DNA from 3 places in the Microbacterium aurugineum genome. Region 2 is predicted to be linked to each of the others. Evidence: predicted binding sites of a transcription regulator. Region 2 holds the regulator's gene; each other region holds the start of a gene.

Region 1 (3,276 bases), 1.2 Mb from region 2:
AGGGGCTCGTGGGTTCCTGGGGCATCAACAACTGGCGGATCGAGCACACGCGGGAGGCGCTCGCCGTCGCCGCGGCGCAGGGCATGGCTGGCCCGGCGTTCGCGCAGTTGAAGTACGGGATCGCTCGGCGATCGATGGCGGAGGGGGACGCCTATGGTCCGCTGTTCGCCGAGGGGGCTCTCGCGCTCCAGGCGTCGGACGTGTTCGAGGGCGGAATCCTCGCCACCGGACGCATGCCAGAGCGGAAGATCGGTGCCGACGTGGGAGGCATCCGGGAGCAGATCGCCGCCGTGTACCCCGAGGTCGCGCGGGTCGCGGGAGAGTTCGGGGTCACGCCGGCCGCGCTCGGCGTCGCCTTCTGCCTGTCGAACCCCGCCACCGCGAACGTGCTGTTCGGTGCCTCGCGTCTCGCGCAACTCGAGGAGAACCATGCGGCGCTCACCCTCGCGCGAGACCACGGAGCCGAGGTGCGGGGCGCGCTCGCCGACTGCTGGGTCGACCGGGAGGTGCGCGCCGACGGGGCGTGGTGAAGGGAGCCGGGGTTCTGGGGGCTGCGCGCTGCCGGTGTGGGAACATGAGGCGCGCCGAGATCCGCCGTGGATGTCGGGGGAGTGGAGATGAGATGAGCCCGGAGCCCACACTGCTCATGGCCGTGGTCTTCGGCGGATTCCTCTTTCTGGTGGTCTTCTTCGTCGGCTGGTATCTGATTCTCGACAGACGCGCTCGTGCGAGACGCCGGGCTGCCGAGCAAGACGGTGGCTTGACCGATGCAATCCCCTCGAAGCCGAGGCGACCGCTGGACGAGCGGAGCTGCGAATGACGGTGCTTGGTGTGTCCGACGTGCGGGTGGGCTGAGGTGATGACGCGCAACGGGTCGTCCAGCGAAGAGGGAAGCTTCTCTCGAGTGGAGCTTCTTCGCCTCGCCCCCGACGGGCCGTTGACGACGCTCGGCCGCAACATCTCGATGTGCGGTGCGGTTCTCCTCGGCGTCGTCGTTCTCGTGCTCCCGGCGCTGCAAGGGGCATCGATCGGCAGTGTGATGCTGTTCGCCGCCGCCGGACTCGCTTTGATCGCTGCCGCGGGATGGAACGCGCTTCGGTGGCGGTGGCTCGTTCGAGCCGCCGCGCGCGACGTGCAGGGTGCCGGAGCATTGGCTGGCTTCGCGTTTTCGCGGGCCGATCTCGACGTGGATGGCACCCCCGCGGATCGTGTGAGCGCCGGGTGGTTGCTGGTTCACCCGGACCGCCTGACGGTGTGCATCCACGCAGGGCTGGCAAGGCCGCGCCATTCAGTCGAGAGGCAGGATTACGCTCTTCGCGACATCGTTTCGGTATCACGGCGCAACGAGACGAGCGTGTCGTATGGGCGGCTCGACATCACCGTGCGCGGAGGATTGCTCTCCTTCATCCTCACACCGACCAACGGGTCCGGTATGCGAGGCCCGCGCGAAGCGGAGATCGAATCGGCGGCCGAATTGCTCCGAGTGAAGAGAGCCCTTCGCGACGACTGAGGATCCGGCTTCGCCGCGCACCTTCCGTGACGGGGCGGGGGTGGCTCTGGGATTGCCTGGAGGACCCCCTGGGTGGTCTGCGATATGCTGGCATTCATTCGAACAAATCTTCGAAAGTCGGGCGATTCTTCGGTAGAATCTGGGTATGTCGAAGTTGGCCGTGTTGCATGAGGCGATGTCCCGTCTCGACGCGGCGTGGGCTGATGCCGACGACTCGGGTGAGTTGTCGCGGGAGCAGCTCATCGCGGTCAGCGCGTCGCTCGGGGTGCTCCAGCGCCGGCTGGATGCCGTGCACGTCGAGGTGGCCGCGTGCATCTCTCGCGAGTCCCGCCCCGAACTCGGTGCCGAGAGTCTCGCGAAGCAGCAGGGGTTCCGCAATCCGGCGACGTTGATCGCGGCGACTGTGGGTGTGTCACGCGGTGATGCGACCCGGCTCGTGAAGGTGGGAGAGGCCGTTGCCCCGCGTGCAGACCTCCTGGGGGCGCCGCTGCCGGCGAGATACCCGGTCGTGCGGGAGGCGCTCGGCGCGGGAACGCTGAGCGCTCAGTCGGCGGCGGTGATCATTTCATTGCTCGATCGATGTCGCGTCGCAGTGGGCCTGACGCGCGTCGCCGAGGCAGAGCGTGTGCTGGTGGAGAAAGCGTTCGGACTCGCGCTGGACGATGTGCGGAAGCTGGTGGTGCGAGCGGAGGCGTGGCTGGACCCGGATGGGGTGGAGCCGCGACTCGAGGAGCAGCGGTCCCGTCGATCCCTCACCATCCACGAGCGTGAGGGGATGGTGCATCTGAACGCGGTCCTCGATGCCGAGACGGCTGCCCCTGTCATGACCGCGATCCGCGGCTACGTGACGGCCGCGTTCGCCGCCCGGAAGGATGCCGCCGCTCCCGACGCGCCCGACGCCGACCGTCGCACCGTGCCGATGCTGCACGCTGATGCGCTCGCCGTGTTCGCCGCCCACGTGCTCGGCTGCGAAGCGAGAGTGCCGCTGGCAGGAGCGACGATCGTGGTGAGAATGAGCCTCGATGATCTCGAAGCCGGCACCGGTTCCGCGGAGATCGACGGGGTCGAGCAGCCGATCAGCATCGGAGCCGCGCGACGGATGGCTGCTGGTGGGGGTGTGATTCCGTGTGTGCTCGGCGCCGCGAGTGAAGTGCTCGACTGGGGGCGCGAGAAGCGCTTGTTCACGCGATCGCAACGGTTGGCGCTGGTGGAGCGCGATGGGGGCTGCGCGATGTGCGGGTTGCCGCCGGAGATGACGAAGGCGCATCACATCCGGTGGTGGAGTCGTGACCGCGGGCCGACGGATCTGTCGAACGGCGTGCTGCTGTGCGAGACCTGCCACCACCGAGTGCATGACAACGGGTGGGACATCCGTATCGATGGGGGCGGTCCGGTGGGGCGGGTGTGGTTCATCCCTCCCGCCTCGGTCGACCCTGCGCGCAGCCCGCGCCTCGGCGGTCGAGCGCGCTTCGACATCGCCGCCTGACCTCGCCGCCTGACATCGGTGCCTGGCATCGCCGCCTGACATCGACGTCTGATGCCGGTGCCTGACATCGACGGCTGACATCGACGCCTGATGCCGCTGCCTGACATCGACGCCTGATACCGCTGCCTGCGTGTGCGGCTCGGGATGTGCTGGTCTACTCAAGCCCACGCGCTCATGCCTGCGCGCTCGGTCAAGCCCGGTGCGCCCCCGGGCATGGTCCGGCACACCGCGGGGGAGAATCGCCCTTGCGCTCTTTTTCCACGCATGTAGACTAACCAGC
Region 2 (3,276 bases):
GATGACCACATCGGGGTCAGCGGCGCGTACCTGCGCGGCCGCATCCTCGGGCGTGATCGAGTAGTCGGGCTCCCGGGTGCCGGCAATCCACCGTGCCCCCGTTCCCTGCGCGATGAGCGGATACATCGAGTACGTGGGCGCGAACCCGAAGGCGGTGCGCCCGGGTCCTCCAAACGCCTGCAGGATGTGCTGCAGCACCTCGTTGGATCCGTTGCCCGCCCAGATCTGGTCGGCGGTGAGCCCATGACCGAGGTAATCCGCGAACGCCTCGCGAAGCGTCGTGAACTCCCGGTCCGGATACCGGTTCACGTCGCGGATCGCCACCGCGATGTCGTCGAGGATGTCACTCGCGACCGCCTCCGGGATCGGATGAGTGTTCTCGTTGACATTGAGAGCGACCGGGAGAGGGGCCTGCGGGGCACCGTACGGCTTCAGCCCGCGAAGGTCGTCACGGAGCGGCAGATCGTGGAGGGAGAGCGTCACCCTTCCCATGCTAGGCCGCCGGTCGGGCGGATGACGCACATCCCGGTGAGGGCTCAGTCCATGTACTGCGCCGGGATCGCGAGCTCCTGACCGATCTGGAGCTCGCCACCACGGAGCACGTTCATCCGGCTGATCTCTCCGATGACGACGCGCGGGTCGGCGTTCGGCGCGACCGAGGTGGCGATCGACCACAGGGTGTCCCCGGGCAGGACCGTCAGCGTCTCGACACTCGCGGCGGGAGCATCGACACCGGAGGCGATGGCGCTGCCACCGCTGAGCGCCGCGAAAGCGATTCCGATGGCCAGCGGCACGGAGGCGAGAGCCAGCAGCACACCGCGACCCCGTGCCGTCAGCCGCAGTCGCGTGTGGGGGCGTGCGGATGCCGGGAGGATCGTTGCGGTGCTGACGCTGATGCTGCTCATGTCGTGCTCCTTAGCCTGTCTCGGGGCGATGGGCCCGGAGGAAGTTGGCGTAGCGTTCGCATTCCCGTCTCGGCCGGGAGCCGTGAATGCGAAGCTACGTTCCGAAGATATCTTCGAGTTCGAACATCTGTCAAGTGTTCTTCGAAACCGGAAACGCGATTCGCCCGACACGCTCGAACAGATCTTCCAGATCGGACTGTTTCTCGGATACGGTTTCGATGAGAACACCACACCACGGGCCTCCGACATTCGAAGAGCGACGTCGGATCACGCACTTAAGGAGCACCATGAGCGAGTACTCAGCCCCCGAGTCGGAGGCACCGCGGACCCGCCGTCGCAAGAGCCTGAGCCCGAAGCAGATGGCGATCCTCGAGGTCATCCAGAATTCGATCGCCCACCACGGGTACCCGCCGAGCATGCGGGAGATCGGTGACGCCGTCGGCCTCAAGTCACTCTCGAGCGTGACGCACCAACTCGGACAGCTCGAGCTCAGCGGCTACCTGCGCCGCGACCCCGGGAAGACGCGCGCGATGGAGGTCCTGATCGATCTGCCCGGTGCGAGCGGCGAGAACCCTGCCGATGTCGCGACCCCCGTGGGCGATGCCGCGCTCGTACCCCTGGTCGGGCGCATCGCCGCGGGTGTGCCGATCACGGCGGACCAGCAGGTGGAGGAGATCTTCCCCCTGCCACGCCAGCTGGTCGGCAAGGGCGACCTGTTCATGCTCAAGGTCTCCGGCGAGTCGATGATCGACGCCGCGATCTGCGATGGCGACTGGGTGGTCGTCCGCTCCCAGAACAATGCGGAGAACGGCGAGATCGTGGCCGCGATGCTCGACGGGGAGGCCACCGTCAAGGTCCTGCGCCGTCGCGACGGGCACACCTGGCTCCTGCCCCGCAACTCGTCTTTCGAGCCGATCCTCGGTGATGAGGCCGTCGTGCTCGGCAAGGTCGTGGCCGTGCTCCGGGCGGTCTGACGCGCTCCGCTGACCGTCGAGGCCCCTTCTGACCGTCGAGGCCCCTCCCAGATACGTTTCTGAGAGGGGGCCTCGACGCTGCGCGGGGGTGTCGACCCTGCGTGGGGGTGTCGACGCTGCGGGGGGGGGTGTCGACGCTGCGCGGGGGTGTCGACCCTGCGCGGGGGTGTCGACCCGGGGTGGGCTACACTCGGACGCTCACGTCCTCACGCACCCGGCGCGTCGCCTCGACGATGTTGCGCAGCGAGGCGGTCGTCTCCTCGTAGCCGCGGGTCTTCAGGCCGCAGTCCGGGTTCACCCAGAGCTGACGTGTTGGGATCTCCTCCACCGCGCGACGCAGTAGCGACTCGACCTCCTCGACCGTCGGCACGCGCGGCGAATGGATGTCGTAGACGCCCGGACCGATGCCGTGGTCGAACCCGACCTCGGCGATGTCGGCGACGACCTCCATGCGACTGCGCGCCGCCTCGATCGAGGTCACGTCGGCATCGAGCGCCCGGATCGCATCGATCACGACACCGAACTCGGAGTAACAGAGGTGCGTGTGCACCTGGGTACCGGCAGCGGCACCACCGGTCGCGAGTCGGAATGAGTCGACGGACCAGCGGAGGTACGCGGGCTGGTCCGCCTTCTTCAGCGGCAGGAGTTCACGCAGCGCGGGCTCGTCGACCTGGATGATCGCGATGCCGGCAGCCTCCAGGTCGGCGATCTCATCGCGCAGCGCCAGCGCGACCTGGTTCGCGGTCTCACCGAGCGGCTGGTCGTCACGCACGAACGACCAGGCGAGGATCGTCACGGGACCCGTGAGCATGCCCTTCAGGTGCTTGCTCGTCAACGACTGCGCGTAGGCGGACCATCCCACGGTGATCGGAGCCGGTCGCGAGACGTCGCCCCAGAGGATCGACGGTCGTGTGGCCCGGGATCCGTACGACTGGACCCAGCCGTGCTCGGTCACCGCGAAGCCATCGAGGTTCTCGGCGAAGTACTGCACCATGTCGTTGCGCTCGGGCTCCCCGTGGACCAGCACATCGAGCCCGAGGTCCTCCTGCAGAGAGACGACGCTGGCCACTTCGCGACGCAGGAAGTCGTCGTAGTCCTCGGCGGGGATCTCGCCACGGGTGAACCGGGCGCGCGCACGCCGGATGTCGCCGGTCTGCGGGAAGGAGCCGATCGTCGTCAACGGAAGCACGGGCAGGCCGAGCGCCTCCTGCGCGGTCTCACGCTCCTCGTACCCCACGCGGGAGAAGTCGGCCGTGCTGAGCGCACGATCGCGGACGGCACCGTCACGAACGCCCGGTGCAGCGAGACGATCCGCCAGCGCGGCGGACGACGCGTCGAGCTCGGCGGCGATCGACGCGCGGCCGACGCTGAGTCCCCGGGCCAGCACACCGACCTGC
Region 3 (3,276 bases), 110 kb from region 2:
CCACGATCAACAAGGACACCACGCTCCTCGTCGAGCAGTCGATCAAGATGGTCGGCCAGCTCCAGAAGGGTGAAGAGGTCGACGTCAACGACACCGAGCAGTACGACAACGGCGTGAAGGTCGTTCCGGCTTACCTGCTCGACCCGATCATCGTGACCAAGGAGAACGCGGCAGAGGCATACGCCAACGTCCCGAGCCTCCTCGAGATCGTGAAGTCGTACCAGTAACTCGCACGGCACACATCCTCACGGATACGCGAACCGTCCGGGCCCTCGGGTCCGGGCGGTTCGTCGTTCAACCGGTGCACATGCCCGGGAGGCGCTCAGAACGGTGCGGTCACCGGATCGGCACTCGTGAAGGTCACCGTGTTCTGCGGAGGCGGCCGGTCGATGTACGTGCGACCGGTCGGGCTCGTCCACTCCAGCACGCCGCCCGAGGTCTGGTCGACGTGCCAGGGGGAGTGGTGTTTGAGCATGTGATGTCGTCGGCAGAAGGCGGCAAGGTTTCCGTGGGCGGTCGCCCCTCCGGTCGAGGCCGCATGATTGTGGTCGAGGTCGCACTTGCGCGCCGTGATCCCGCATCCGGGAAACCGGCACCGCTGGTCCCGCGCGCGGAGATGCCGCCGGAGATGCTCACTCGGGCGGTAGCGGTCGACAGCGAGCATTTCGCCAGAGATCGGATGCGTCAGCACGCGGTCCCAGCCGGTCGCGGAACCTGCCAGCGTGCGAGCGGTCGTGACGTCGATGGGGATCGTTCCGTCGAGCTCGGCCGGTGATGAGGTCGTCGGAGCGTCATCGTCCATCAGAGTGAGCACCGGCACCGTGACCTCGACGCGGGCGCGGACCTCGCCCAGCAGGCTGTCCGCCGTGTCATGGCCCGCGGGGGATCCTGTGAGAACGAGGTCGGCGAGCAGATCGGCGCGCAACTGATCGACCGTGCGGTCGTCGGCGGGGAGTCCGGCGGCCGAAGCGTCCTGTGCCGCTCGCGCGTTCTCCTCTTTCACCGCATGCGCCATCTGCGACAGCCGGTCGAGCATGCCGTGCAGGAGGACCGCGGGTCCGCGCGCCCCCAGCTCGGCCATCCCGTCGTCAAGGTCCTTCACCCACACGCGGCGCAGCTCGTGGGCATCGCGATGCCGCTCGGTGAGACTGCGCTCCTGGAACCGCTCGGCAAGACGCCGCACGATGCGCCGAAGCCGATTCGGGGATTCCGTCACGGCGACCTCCACGGCCTCCGCGGCGTAGGCGGCGCGATCCGCAGCCTCGTCGAGATGCGCGCCCGCCTCGACGATGACCCGGGAGTGCGCGGCACTGATGCGCCCTTCGCCCTGCGCCTCCCATACCGCCGGGAATCGGTCGACGAGCCACGAGGCCTCGGCCATCTTGCGCTCGATCGTGCGGTCGCTCAGGTGCTGCGCAGCGCCGATCTCGGCAGCGACCGTGCGGATCGCCATGTCGCCGTGATCGGGGTGGGCGGCGCCGCGGGCGATGTCGACGGCCAGGCGTCCGGCCATCGCGAGCATGCCGTCGCGGGCCGCCTGCATGCTGCTCAGCGTGCTCTCCGCGGCCTCGAGCGACGCGACCAGATCGGCGAGCATCGCCATCTGGGAATCGGTCGCGTCGAGCAGTGCGGTCATGACTTCAGTCCATCACCGACCACTGACATTCGAAGATGCATCCGATCAAAATTCACGTCTCCGGGGTCACGAAACGGTGACGAACGCGATCAACGGGCGGTGCTAGTCCCAGATCGGATCGTCGGGGTCGGGGGAGTCCGTGCCGTCGGCGTCGGTCATGATGCGCGCGCCGGCGATCCACGAGGTCAGTGCGTCGCCGTGGAGCGTATGAGGGTGCGGCACGCCGAGGAGGTCGGGGTTCGTCGCGACGGCGAGCGGCTCATCGCTCGCGAAGACGACGACGTTGCCGAGCGGGCCTTCGTCATCGTTCGGTTCTGCGTCGAGGACGACGGCGACATGGTCGAACACCGTGCGCAGGGTGGCTGACTGTCGCCGTGAGTACTCGAAGGGATGTCCGTCGAGCAGGTTGACCGCCACGACTCCCCCCGCTGCGGAGCGCGCGGCGACACGGCGATAGAACTCCTGGCTGGCCACGCGATGCCGGATGACGGCGGCATCCCAGAGATCGACGACCGTGAACCGCGCACCCATCCACTCGCCGGCAAGCTCCGCGTCCGCGACCGCGCGCGCATCACCGAAGATGACGCGCAGATCGGTGCCCGGAGACAGCGGCAGCGCGGCGATCACCGCCTCGTAGAGAGTGGGCTCGAACTCGACCACGAGCTGCGGCGATCCGGCGCGCGTGGCCTCGACGTAGCGTGCCAGCGTGAGGGCACCGGCTCCCAGGTGCACGGTGAACAGCGGCGCACCGGGCTCAGCGGCAGCATCCATCACTCTGGCGATGTGCTGCGTGTAGTCGTATTCGAGATCGGTGGGGTCGGTCATCGAGACGACGGACTGCGGGATTCCGTCGACGCTGAGTTCGTAGCGACCGGGCCGCCTTCTCGACTGCACCAGCTTCGCCTTGCGATCCTCGAGCAGAAGGGAGAACACCCGGCGACTCTTCGGCACCCGTCGATCTTAGAGCGCGGGGAGCCGGTCGGAGAACACGCCGACCGCGCGCGACTACCCTGGAAGGAACATGGCACATCTTCTCGGGGCTGAAGCCCTGCATCTCGAATACCCGACCAGGGTCGTCTTCGACTCCGTGACCCTCGGCATCGAAGAGGGTGATCGCATCGGCATCGTCGGCCGCAACGGCGACGGCAAGTCGAGTCTTCTCGGCATGCTCGCGGGGATCAAGGAACCGAACTCGGGCCGCGTCACGGTGCGCGGCGGCACGCGCATCGGTGTGCTCGATCAGGCGGACACCCTCCCCGACGACCTGACCATCAGCGCCGCAGTGGTCGGGGACACCCCGGAGTACGAGTGGGCCGGCGACGCGCGGATCCGCGACGTCATCGAAGGACTGCTCACCGACCTGCCCTGGGATGCGGAGATCGGCTCCCTCAGCGGTGGTCAGCGGCGCCGGGTGTCGCTCGCCAAGCTCCTCACCGGAGACTGGGACGTCATCGCGCTGGATGAGCCGACCAACCACCTCGACGTCGAGGCCATCACCTGGCTCGCGGGGCATCTCAAGAAGCGCTGGTCGCCGAACGCCGGGGCCCTCATGGTCGTGACCCACGACCGGTGGTTCCTCGACGAGATCAGCACCGAGACCTGGGAAGTGCACGACCGGATCGTCGAGCCCTTCGAGGGCG

Evidence for each region. The regulator LexA, encoded in region 2, represses DNA repair genes until DNA is damaged. The targets are predictions, from matches to a motif close to TCGAACANNTGTTCGA.
Region 1: KV397_RS11525 (HNH endonuclease signature motif containing protein) is a predicted target of LexA. The motif match lies at 1,609-1,624, and genes of this name have one in related genera.
Region 3: KV397_RS05075 (HNH endonuclease signature motif containing protein) is a predicted target of LexA. The motif match lies at 1,666-1,681, and genes of this name have one in related genera.

What each region holds. Positions count from the first base shown of each region.
Region 1 covers NZ_CP078078.1:2,383,128-2,386,403, reverse strand. The annotation lists gene KV397_RS11535 (aldo/keto reductase) at 1-530, shown strand, start outside; gene KV397_RS11530 (hypothetical protein) at 938-1,510, shown strand; gene KV397_RS11525 (HNH endonuclease signature motif containing protein) at 1,656-2,996, shown strand.
Region 2 covers NZ_CP078078.1:1,151,726-1,155,001, reverse strand. The annotation lists gene KV397_RS05625 (histidinol-phosphate transaminase) at 1-492, opposite strand, end outside; gene KV397_RS05620 (LysM peptidoglycan-binding domain-containing protein) at 537-905, opposite strand; gene lexA (transcriptional repressor LexA) at 1,193-1,879, shown strand; gene metE (5-methyltetrahydropteroyltriglutamate--homocysteine S-methyltransferase) at 2,064-3,276, opposite strand, start outside.
Region 3 covers NZ_CP078078.1:1,038,298-1,041,573, forward strand. The annotation lists gene KV397_RS05070 (substrate-binding domain-containing protein) at 1-227, shown strand, start outside; gene KV397_RS05075 (HNH endonuclease signature motif containing protein) at 323-1,636, opposite strand; gene KV397_RS05080 (spermidine synthase) at 1,739-2,587, opposite strand; gene KV397_RS05085 (ABC-F family ATP-binding cassette domain-containing protein) at 2,658-3,276, shown strand, end outside.